DNA from 3 places in the Sphingobium xenophagum genome. Region 2 is predicted to be linked to each of the others. Evidence: predicted binding sites of a transcription regulator. Region 2 holds the regulator's gene; each other region holds the start of a gene.

Region 1 (4,027 bases), 410 kb from region 2:
TTTAAGATGTAAACAGGATATATGTTTTAACCTGCCAGTCGGAGGATTAACGAACGAAACCATGCAACTGACCCGACACACCGATTATGCGCTGCGCGTACTGATTCATCTGGCAGCATCGCCAGACGGGCGGGCGACGATTGCGCAGATTGCCGACGCTTACGGACTGTCGCGCAATCATCTGATGAAGGTGGTGCATGGCTTGGCGCAGGGTGGCTTTATCGCGACCCAGCGCGGGCGCGGCGGTGGCTTTTCGCTCGCACGCGCGCCGGAGGAAATCAGCATCGGCGCGGTGGTCCGGCATAGCGAGCCGGACATGAGAATGGCCGACTGTGCGACCTGCCCGGTCAGCCCGTCTTGCGGGCTGACCGGCATATTGGCGCAGGCCGCCGCTGCATTTCTGGCCGTGCTGGACCGGCACAGCCTGAGCGATGCGACCCGCGACCGGGCCGGACTGGCAGCGATCATCGCTGCCCTGCCCGGCCCGGATGCATTGGTCAGCGGCGACGCGCCTTGCGCGCCTCGCTCGGATTGATGCAGCTGTCCTGCACGGTTTTCGAACAGACGGGATAGTCCTTCGCCTCCGCCGGGGGCGGGGTCATGTTGCCGCCTACGGTCACAGGGTTTGCAGCCGATCCGACGGGTGCAGCCGGGTCATTGGGAACGCCAGCAGGCGCCGGGTCCATGCCGGGGTCTGCCGGGACGGCGCCGGTCGGCATCCCTGCATTGGGATCAGCAGGGGTTGCCGGAGCAGTTCCGGGTGCAGCAGGGGCCGTCATGGCAGGGTCTGCTGGCATGGCGGGGGTGGCAGGATCGGCAGGCGGCGCCATGTCGCCAGCGGGCGGCTGGCTCATCGGAGCCGGGGTTTCCTGCGCGGTGGCAACGCCTGTAACGGCGGCAAAACTGAGCATCGCGGCGCTGGCCAGCATGATCGACTTCATCGGAAAATATCCTTTCCTTCTTTTCTCATGGCCCCATTACGCGGGGAAGAGTGAGCGAAGAACCGGAGTCGTGACGCGCCCGTTCCGGCTGTGGCGGTGAGCCGTGCCGGATGCGCCATGAGATGAAGCAGGAGTGATCGTCTGGCCAATGTGCGCAAGAGAGGAGCATCTGCCCTTCCCTCCGTATCGAACCGCCTTATTCGCCGGGAAAGCGATCGAATTTTGGCAGTTCGTTGGCGGTAGCCATCCATGGCGGCGCTTCGGCCATCTGGATATGCGCCTGGGGTGGAAAGGCCGACTGATCGTCAAGCGTCGCGGTCTGAATATCGATGCCGCCGGGGAAGATGGCGGGATTGGTGTAGAACAGCCCGGTACCGCACGTTCCGCAAAAATGACGGGTCGCGTTCTGGGAGGATTGATAGGCGACCGGCGTGCCTTCAATGCTCACCGCATCCCGCTGAAACAAGGCCCAACCGACCATCGGCGCGCCGGAACTGGCGCGGCAATCGGCACAGTGACAGATGGCGCTATGCGCGGGCTCCCCGCTGACTTCGTAGCGGATCGCGCCGCACTGACATTTCCCCGTCGCCATGATTCGTCCTCCCTTGCACAATTCCCCTTTTGTTCTCATAGAAGGCGCGTCACTGCAAGGCTGATGCCTTGCCCCCGCCCCTGCCCAGCCCTAGTTGTTGTCCATGAACTTTCCCGCCCCCTCCTCCACCGACCCCGACTATATCAAGGGCCTGAACCCGCCGCAGCGCGAAGCAGTGCTGACGACCGAAGGGCCGGTGCTGGTGCTGGCGGGTGCCGGAACGGGCAAGACGGCTGCGCTGACCGCGCGTCTGGCCCATCTGGTCGCGACCCGGCGCGCCTGGCCGTCCGAAATCCTGTCCGTCACCTTCACCAACAAGGCGGCGCGGGAAATGCGCGAACGGGTGGGGCGTATGATCGGCCCGGCGGTCGAGGGGATGCCATGGCTGGGCACGTTTCACGCGATCGCGGCCAAGATGCTGCGGCGTCATGCCGAACTGGTCGGGCTGCAATCCAATTTCACGATTCTGGATACGGACGACCAGTTGCGGCTGATGAAGCAGTTGATCCAGGCCGAAGGGATTGACGAGAAGCGCTGGCCCGCGCGGCAATTGGGCGGCTTGATCGACCAGTGGAAGAATAAGGGGTGGACCCCGGACGACATCAGCGCGGGCGAGAGCGAGGGCTATGCCAATGGCAAGGGGCAAAAGCTGTACGCCGCCTATCAGGCCCGGTTGCGCGCGGTTAATGCCTGTGATTTCGGGGACTTGCTGCTGCATGTTCTGACGATATTGAAAAGCCATCGCGACGTGCTGGAAAGCTATCAGCAGCGGTTCAAATATATCATGGTGGACGAATATCAGGACACCAACTCCAGCCAATATCTGTGGCTGCGGCTGCTGGCGCAGACGCGCAAGAATCTGTGCTGCGTGGGCGATGACGACCAGTCCATCTATTCCTGGCGCGGGGCGGAAGTCGCCAATATCCTGCGGTTCGAGAAGGATTTTCCCGGCGCGAAGATCATAAGGCTGGAACAGAATTATCGCTCCACCCCGCATATATTGGGCGCGGCATCGGGCGTGATCGCCGAAAATGGCAATCGGCTGGGCAAGACATTGTGGACCGACATCGACGTGGGCGAGAAGGTGCGCGTCGTCGGCATATGGGACGGGCCGGAAGAAGCGCGGCGGGTCGGCGAGGAGATCGAGGCGATCCAGCGCGATGGCGGGTCGCTGGACGAAGTCGCGATCCTGGTTCGGGCGCAGCACCAGACCCGTGAGTTTGAGGATCGCTTCATCCAGATCGGGATGCCGTACCGTATCGTCGGCGGCTTCCGCTTTTATGAACGGGCCGAAATCCGCGATGCGCTGGCCTATTTGCGGCTGGTGAACCAGCCCGCCGACGATCTGGCGTTCGAACGGATCGTCAATGTGCCCAAGCGGGGTCTTGGCGACAAGGCGGTGGAGAAATTGCACCGGCTGGCTCGGGCAGAGGGGATACCGCTGCTCCACGCGGCGGCGCGCATCCTCGACACGGACGAACTGACGCCGCAGGCGCGTCGGTCGCTGGGCGCTTTCGTGGGCGATGTGGCGCGCTGGCGCGACCGGGCGGCCGCCCTGCCCCATGCCGAACTGGCGCGGCAGATATTGGACGAGAGCGGCTATACCGCGATGTTGCAGGCCGAGCGATCGACCGAGAGCGCCGGGCGGCTGGAAAATCTGGGCGAACTGGCGCGGGCGATGGAGGAATATGAGACGCTGGGCGCTTTTCTGGAGCATGTCAGCCTCGTCATGGACAATGAAGCGCAGCAGGAAGAGCGCAAGGTCACGATCATGACGATCCATGCCGCCAAGGGGCTGGAGTTTGATTCGACCTTCCTGGTGGGTTGGGAGGAAGGGATTTTCCCGTCGCAGCGGGCGCTGGACGAAGGCGGCCTCAACAGCCTGGAGGAGGAACGACGGCTGGCCTATGTCGCGATCACGCGGGCGCGCAAGCGCTGCACGATTCTGCACGCCGCGAATCGACGCATCTATGGCCAATGGACCAGCAGCATTCCGTCGCGCTTCGTCGGCGAATTGCCGCCGGAGCATGTCGATGCGGAAAGCAGCATGAGCGGTGGCGCGTCCCTGTGGCGCGCCAACTGGTCGGAACGGGACGATCCGTTCGCCCATGTCGGGCGCGGCGAAGGGCGCGGGCCGGGGTGGCAGCGGGCGCAGTCATCCGGCCAGTTCAGCCGCGAGCCGGTGCGGATCGTGGAGGCGCGCGCATCGGCAGTGTCTATCGGCAACAAGGGGCGCAGCGACATGGCGTTGGGCCTGCGCGTGTTTCACCAGAAATTCGGCTATGGCACGGTGGCGGAGATTGAAGGCAACAAGCTGGAAATCGAGTTCGAAACGGCCGGGCGCAAGCGCGTGTTGGACAGTTTCGTGTCCATCCCCTGACCCGGCGTGACGGGCCATCGACGCAGTACATGCCGTCGATGGTCCCTGGTCGATCCCGGCCTATTCGGGATAATAGCCGACACCCACGACATGATTGTCGACCAGTTCGATCAG
Region 2 (4,027 bases):
TGCTTCCTGGTGGGCGAAACGCTGATGCGGCAGGCCGATGTCGAGGCGGCGACGCGCAGCCTGCTGACCGGCGCGTGACGGGCCTTACCCATCTCGACGCGGACGGCGCGGCGCGCATGGTCGATGTGTCGGCCAAGGCGGTGACCGCGCGGGAAGCGGTCGCCAGCGGCCGGATCGACATGATCGCCGATGCCGCTGCCGCGATTGCGCAGGGACTGGTCAAGAAGGGCGACGTGCTGGCGGTCGCGCGGGTCGCAGGGATCATGGCGGCCAAGCGCACGGCCGACCTCATCCCGCTTTGTCACCCGATCGCGCTGAGCAGCGTGAATATCGACTTCGATCTGGACGAAAGCGGCGTGACCGTCACCGCCACCGCGCGCACCGCTGGCCAGACGGGCGTGGAAATGGAGGCGCTGACCGCTGCCTCTGTCGCGCTGCTCACCATCTATGACATGGCCAAGGCGCTCGACAAGGGCATGGTCATTGGCCAGGTCCGCCTGATCGCCAAGAGCGGTGGCAAGTCGGGCGACTGGCGCGCGGCATGAGCCTGCTGCCCGTCGCCGAGGCGCAGGTTCGCCTGTTCGCCCTTGCGAGCCCGCTGCCAGCGGAAACAGCGCCGGTCGCCGCCTGCACCGGACGCTGGCTGGCCAGCGACCTACTGGCGCTTCGCGACCAGCCCTGGGCCGATCTGTCCGCGATGGACGGCTATGCCGTGCGTGCCGCTGAATGGCCGGGGCCGTGGCAAGTCACTGGCGAAAGCGCGGCTGGCGGCGCTGTGCCTGCGCCGCTGGCGCCCGGACAGGCCTGCCGCATCTTCACCGGCGCGCCCCTGCCCGCTGGCGCAGACACGATCCTGATCCAGGAAAATGCCATCCGCGAGCGCGACCGACTGACCGCCAGCGACGATCCCCTGCCTGTCGGGCGCAACATACGCCCGGCCGCGTCGGACTTTGCCACGAACGCCCTGTTGCTCGCCACCGGGACTACCCTTACACCCGCGCGCATCGCGCTCGCCGTGCTGGGCGGCCATGGGAGGCTGCCCGTCGGCCGCCGCCCCACGGTCGCGCTGATCTCGACCGGCAACGAACTCGTGCCCCCCGGCGCGCCGACCCCGGCGGGCAGTCTGCCCTCTTCCAATGCGGCCATGCTGGCGGCGATGCTGGCAACCCTGCCGTGCGACGTCGTTGATCTGGGCATCGTTCCCGATGATCTTGATGCCATGACGGCTGCGCTGAAACGCGCGGCGTCGGCGGACATCATCGTCTCTACCGGCGGTGCATCCGTCGGCGATCATGACATGGTCCGGCCTGCCTTTGTGCAGGCGGGGGGTACGCTCGATTTCTGGAAGATCAGGATGCGGCCGGGCAAGCCGCTAATGGCCGGTACCATTGCCGATGCCGTATTTTTGGGCCTGCCGGGCAATCCGGTCTCGGCCTTTGTCACCGCGACGCTGTTCCTGTTGCCGCTGGTGCGCCATCGCGCCGGATCGACCGCGCCGCTCCCGCGCCTGAGCGAGGCGCGCCTTGCCGCGCCGCTACCCGCGACCGGCGATCGCGACGATTATCTGCGCGCCTATCGGGGGGAGGCCGGGATCGTCTCCGTCACGTCGCAGGACAGCGCCGCCACGGCCGCCATGGCTATGGCCGACTGCCTGATTGTTCGCCCTGCCGGTTCATCGATCGCAGCCGCAGGCGACATCGTCACCATCCTGCCCCTGACGGACTGATCGACCGTTCGATTGGACCCGGTCCCCATGGCCGGATGCGCCGCTTCCGGTCCGTTGTTGCTCGCTTGACTCGCCTCCTTCCGTTTCCTATGTGTTCCTTATACGTTCCATGGAGGACCGCAGGCATGTTGACCCTCAAGCAGCAGGAATTGCTGAGTTTCATCCAGACCCGGCTGGAGGAAGGTGGCGTATCCCCTTCTTTCGAGGAGATGAAGGATGCACTCGACCTGCGATCCAAGTCCGGCATTCACCGGCTGATCAATGCATTGGAGGAACGCGGCTTCATCCGCCGCCTGCCCAATCGCGCCCGCGCGCTGGAGGTGTTGAAGCTCCCCGACGCCATGCACCGCGTCCCTGCGCCGGTTGCTCCGGCCAAGCCGCAACTGGCGCCCAGCCTGCCGATCGCTGCCAATGACGTCATCGAAATCCCGCTGCATGGCCGTATTGCCGCCGGCGTCCCGATCGAGGCGATGGAGGGGCAGAATATGCTGTCCGTCCCCGCCGCGCTGCTGGGGGCTGGCGATCATTATGCGCTGGAAGTGTCGGGCGATTCGATGATGGAAGCGGGCATTCTCGACGGCGATTTTGCACTGATCCAGCGCACTGATGTCGCCCGCGAAGGCCAGATCGTCGTCGCCCTGATCGACGATGCGGAAGCGACGCTTAAATATTTCCGCCGCGAAGGACAGCGCGTCCGGCTCGATCCGGCCAACAGCGCCTATGAACCGCAAATCTATGATCCGCGACAGGTGCGAATTCAGGGCAAGCTGGCGGGACTGCTGCGCCGTTATAATTAAGGCCGCCATGACGGGCTGCGGCGAGGGCGCGGTGCGACGATCCAGGGATGAGCGTCGCCCGCCATCTTCACCGTACTGACCCGCGCATCGTCCAGGTCGATGGCAATGCCGCCGGTTCGCGCCAGCATCCGTCGGTCGATCTTCAGCCAGCGCGGGCGGCACCAACGTGGCAGCGCGCGATCGGCAATGACGATGTCGGCGGCGGCACATTCCCGGCTGAACAAGGCCCGTTCGACCAGCATGTCGCTGCGGGTGGCCAGCACATGCCAGCGCCGCCCGCCCGCCTGCATCCCCACTGCGCACAGATCCGTCGAGCAGCGCGCCTGCCGCAGGTCCGCCATCGCTTCGATCGGCCCGTCATAGCCTGCGCTCTCCGCCAGCGTGTCACGCACATAATCGCCTGCGCCCGCGCGCAGCAGTGCCATGCCGCCCGTCGATGTCCGCACCGCGACGTGGCGGTCATCGCTCGTCACCAGAATATCGGGCGGTGATAGCCAAAGCACGCCGGTCACGCCGATCGCCACGGGCCCAAGGCCCAGCCAGCGCCACCCGCTGCGCCACAACAGACACCAGAGCAGCCCGCCGATCATCAGCGCGAACAGCCAGGACGGCACCGCCGGCGTCAGCATTGTCGCCATTGGACTGGCGGCGACGCCATGGGCGATGAGCAGCAACAGGTTCAGCGTCTGCGCGGTCATCCACCAAAAGGGGGCGCCCAGTCCGACAAGATCGAACAGCAACGCCAGCGCCTCCAGCGGCATCACGACAAAGGTAGTCAACGGGATGGCGACGAGATTGGCGAACGCCCCCAGCATCCCGGCCTTGTGAAAATGGAACAGCGCGATCGGCATCAGCACCAGTTCGACGACAATGCCGGTCATCAGCATTGCCGCCAGCACCCGCCCCGCCCTGCGCGCCCACCCCTCATCCCGCGCGCTGGTCAAGGCGCGAAACCGCGGATGCTCGGCCAGCGCAACCAGCGCGGTAACGGCGGCAAAGCTCATCTGGAAACTCGGTCCCGTCATCGCTTCGGGCCAGAAGGCCAGGACGATGAGCGCGCCCACCGCGACCAGCCGCAACGTGATCGCGTCGCGCCCCAGCGCCAGCCCGCCCAGCACCAGCAGCGCGGCGATGCAGGACCGCAGCGTCGGCACCTCCGCCCCGGTCAGCAGCGTATAACCGATACCCGCCAGCGCCCCGCCCGCCGCCGCGATCAGCATCAGCGGCCAGTCGAGGGCTGCTCGCTGGCTCAACGCCATCACCCGCATCAACAGGAAAATCACCGCGCCGATCAGCGCCGTCACATGCAACCCGCTGATCGAGAGCAGGTGGGCAAGCCCACTACGGCGCATCGCTTCGGCATCGGCCTCCGCAATCGCGCCCTGGTCCCCTGTCGCCAGCGCCACGGCAATGCCCTGCGCCGGCCCATCCACCTGCTCCCGAATATGCGCGAACAAGCGCGCCCGCAGCGGCGGCGGCGCGGTTGACGGGCGTAGGACGTCAA
Region 3 (4,027 bases), 740 kb from region 2:
GTTTTATTAATTAATTATATGCCCCTGTATATTATATAGAAAACTCATTCATCAGTTAAGCTAAGATTGAAGCGAGATGTTACCCCGTAAATCATCGCGGCTCTTCACAACCGTCTCCGATGTGCCCTCAGCTACCACCTCGCCGCTCTTGACGCCGCCCTCTGGTTGACTGCGTTGACCGTACCCCGGACGGTCTTGGCGCGTTCAAATGTCGAGGATTCAATCATTCTGCGGCCTCGGCCTTTGGACGAGCCAAAAGGGGAGCGAGATAGTGGCCAGTGAAACTGCGGGATTCCTTGGCGACCTTTTCCGGCGTGCCCTCGGCAACCACTTCGCCACCCTTCACGCCGCCTTCCGGTCCCATGTCGATGATCCAGTCGGCGGTCTTGATGACGTCCAGATTATGTTCGATCACGACGACGCTGTTGCCCTGGTCGACCAGCGCGTGGAGGACTTCCAAGAGTTTGCGGACATCCTCGAAATGGAGGCCCGTGGTCGGTTCATCCAGAATGTAGAGGGTGTTGCCGGTGGCGCGGCGGGAAAGTTCCTTGGCGAGCTTGACCCGCTGCGCTTCGCCGCCGGACAGGGTCGTGGCCTGCTGGCCGACCTTGATATAGCCAAGGCCCACTTCGGCGAGCATCGCCATCTTGTCGCGGATGGGCGGGACGGCCTTGAAGAATTCGACCGCGTCCTCGACCGTCATGTCCAGCACGTCGGCGATCGACTGGCCCTTGAACTTCACCTCCAGCGTTTCGCGATTGTAGCGTGCGCCGTGGCATACGTCGCATGTCACATAGACGTCGGGCAGGAAGTGCATCTCGATCTTGAGCACGCCGTCGCCCTGGCACGCTTCACATCGGCCGCCCTTGACGTTGAAGCTGAAACGGCCGGGCTTGTAGCCGCGCGCCTGGGCTTCGGGGAGGCCCGCGAACCAGTCGCGGATGTTGGTGAAGGCGCCGGTATAGGTGGCCGGGTTGGAGCGGGGAGTGCGGCCGATGGGTGACTGGTCGATGTCGATCACCTTGTCGCAATGTTCCAGGCCCGTCACCTTGTCATGCGCGCCGGCCAGAATGCGGGCGCCGTTCAGGGCGCGGGCGGAGGCGGCGTAGAGCGTGTCGATGGTGAAGCTGGACTTGCCGGAGCCGGAGACGCCGGTGATGCAGGTGAAGGTGCCAAGCGGGATCGATGCGGTGACGCCGCGCAGATTGTTGGCGCGGGCATTGTGGACGGTGATCTTCTTGCCCGATCCCTTGCGGCGCTTCTTCGGCACGTCGATGCGGCGGGTGCCGTTCAGATAGTCGGCGGTCAGCGACCCTTTGGCGGCGAGGATGTCGGACAGCGTGCCCTGGGTGACGATCTGCCCGCCATGGATGCCTGCGCCCGGCCCCATGTCGACGATATAGTCGGCGTGGCGGATCGCATCCTCGTCATGCTCGACGACGATCACGCTGTTGCCCAGGTCGCGCAGGCGCTTCAAGGTCACGAGCAACCGGTCATTGTCGCGCTGGTGCAGGCCGATCGACGGTTCATCGAGGACGTAGAGTACGCCGGACAGCCCGCTACCGATCTGGGACGCCAAGCGAATGCGCTGGGATTCGCCGCCGGACAGCGTGCCGCTGGTGCGGTCGAGATTGAGATAATCGAGCCCGACATTGTTGAGGAAGCCCAGGCGCTCGACGATTTCCTTGAGAATGGCCTTGGCGATCTGGTTCTGCTGATCGTTTAGCTTGTCCGGCATCGCGGTGAAGAAATTGAGCGCGTCCACGACCGATCGGCGGGTGGAGAGGGAAATATCCTCGCCCGCAATCTTGACCGCCAGCGCTTCGGGTTTGAGGCGCGCACCGTGGCAGGTTTCGCAGGGCTGGGCGCGCTGATATTTGCTCAGTTCCTCGCGCATCCAGGCGGATTCGGTTTGCAACAGACGGCGGTTGAGATTGCCGATGACGCCCTCAAACGCTTTCTTCACCTCATAGCTCTTGCGGCCATCCATGAATTTCAGGGTGACCGGCTTGCCGCCGGTACCGTGCAGGATGATGAGCTTCACTTCGCCCGGCAGGTCCGACCAGGGTGTGTCGAGGCTGAAGCCGAATTCCTTGGCCAAAGAGCCGAGCACTTGCATATAATAGGGACTGGGCGGGTTGGATTTTGCCCAGGGGACGACCGCGCCCTTCTTGAGGCTCAGGGCTTCGTTGGGGACGACCAGTTCGGGGTCGAACTCCAGCCGTTCGCCAAGGCCGTCGCACGCCGGGCAGGCGCCCATGGGCGCGTTAAAGGAAAAGAGGCGCGGCTCGATCTCCGCGATGGTGAAACCGCTGACGGGACAAGCGAATTTTTCACTGAACACGATGCGGTTGGCGGGGATGCCGGACCCCTTCATCTTCTTGTCGGCGGCAGGGGCTTCATCCTCGCGGCCCGGCACGACGCCATCGGCCAGATCGACATAGGCCAGGCCGTCGGCAAGTTTGAGCGCCTGCTCGAAACTGTCGGCGAGGCGGGTACCCATGTCGTTTTCCACGGCCAGGCGGTCGACCACGACTTCGATGTCATGCTTATATTTCTTGTCGAGCGCGGGGGCGTCCTCGATCAGCATCATTTCGCCGTCGATGCGGACGCGGGTATAGCCCGCCTTCTGCCATTCGGCCAATTCCTTGCAATATTCGCCCTTCCGCCCGCGCACGACGGGCGCAAGGAGGTAAAAGCGGGTGCCCTGCGGCAGCAGCATCACGCGATCGACCATCTGGCTGACGGTCTGGGCGCTGATCGGCAGGCCGGTGGCGGGGCTGTAGGGGATGCCGACCCGCGCCCATAACAGGCGCATATAATCGTAGATTTCGGTAACGGTCGCGACGGTCGAGCGCGGATTCTTGGATGTGGTCTTCTGCTCGATGCTGATTGCGGGGCTCAAACCCTCGATATGCTCCACATCGGGCTTCTGCATCATCTCCAGAAACTGGCGCGCATAGGCGGAAAGCGATTCCACATAGCGCCGCTGTCCTTCGGCATAGATGGTGTCGAAGGCGAGCGAGCTTTTGCCCGATCCCGACAGGCCAGTAATGACGATGAGGGAATCGCGGGGCAAATCGACATCGACGCCCTTGAGGTTATGCTCGCGCGCGCCGCGCACACTTATGTGGGTCAGACTCATGGGGCGTGTTGTTCCAGATTTGTTCTGTTCGGGCAAGTCCATCTGCCGATCGTCCCGACAGATGGGGCGAGGGCAGGGATTTGAGAAGGGAAAATCCGCACCGTGGAGCGCAAAGCTAGCTGCCCTGTACCAAAGACATGGGCGTTGATTTGCGCGTCATTGCCGATTTTGTCGGCCATGACGTAGCGTCCAGTCATCCGACTGAGCCTATCCTGGCCAACGCAGGAACGCTGCCAACGGCGCGTCCCATGTCGTTGGTGGATGTCGGTCGGCGGTTTGTCGCCGGGGAATGCCGCCGGGCGTATTGCCGGGGCAGGTTGTCGAACGGGGCGTTCGCGCAGCGGCATTGCAGCTATGATGAGCGCCATGCAGAAAACGGCTGCGCAGATGTCGCACCGTCTTTTCCGCAACAGTTCATCCCGATCCCGGTGCCCGACAGCATCCTGGATACGCCCCCGGCCATCCCTTGCGCCGGGGGCGTTTTCTCGTTTGGCTGGCGCGGACCGATGCGCTGACCCTGCTGTCGCAGGCGCGCGAATTCCGCATCCGCCATTCGTTGCGATTCCCGCTTTCCGTTACGGCAAATGTCGTTTGGCGGCCTGTTCATGTCGTTCGTCGCGCTGTTTGTCCGAGCCGCGCGGCGCTTTGTCGATGGGAGCGTCGTTGGCCGATGCGGAGTGCCGCCGGTCGAACCAGGCGGGCGTCATCATCGGCCCGCGCCTAAACAGGGTGGGCGAACGGGAGACGGCGCCGACCCCAAATGATCCCCAGGCCCGCCCCGTTCGCACCCGGACCGCCGCCCGCCCCTAACAGGCGGTGGTCGATAAGTGGCGATTGAGCCACAGCAGATTTGAGGAGATAAGCCCATGTTCCGTTCGACCC

Evidence for each region. Region 2 encodes LexA, which represses DNA repair genes until DNA is damaged. Its sites were predicted from a motif close to GTTCCNCNCTTGTTCT; they were not measured.
Region 1: a site for LexA is predicted at 1,554-1,569, ahead of CJD35_RS12270 (ATP-dependent helicase). Genes of this name have one in related genera too.
Region 3: a site for LexA is predicted at 3,156-3,171, ahead of uvrA (excinuclease ABC subunit UvrA). Genes of this name have one in related genera too.

The regions. Positions count from the first base shown of each region.
Region 1 covers NZ_CP022745.1:2,517,667-2,521,693, reverse strand. Annotated here, with positions in the region: gene CJD35_RS12285 (RrF2 family transcriptional regulator) at 62-535, shown strand; gene CJD35_RS12280 (hypothetical protein) at 498-941, opposite strand; gene CJD35_RS12275 (GFA family protein) at 1,138-1,533, opposite strand; gene CJD35_RS12270 (ATP-dependent helicase) at 1,637-3,913, shown strand; gene CJD35_RS12265 (cache domain-containing protein) at 3,974-4,027, opposite strand, start outside.
Region 2 covers NZ_CP022745.1:2,931,011-2,935,037, forward strand. Annotated here, with positions in the region: gene trpC (indole-3-glycerol phosphate synthase TrpC) at 1-78, shown strand, start outside; gene moaC (cyclic pyranopterin monophosphate synthase MoaC) at 75-545, shown strand; gene CJD35_RS14310 (molybdopterin molybdotransferase MoeA) at 542-1,726, shown strand; gene lexA (transcriptional repressor LexA) at 1,852-2,523, shown strand; gene CJD35_RS14320 (ComEC/Rec2 family competence protein) at 2,520-4,027, opposite strand, start outside.
Region 3 covers NZ_CP022745.1:2,189,218-2,193,244, forward strand. Annotated here, with positions in the region: gene uvrA (excinuclease ABC subunit UvrA) at 224-3,145, opposite strand; gene CJD35_RS23400 (hypothetical protein) at 3,721-3,855, opposite strand; gene CJD35_RS10810 (UrcA family protein) at 4,012-4,027, shown strand, end outside.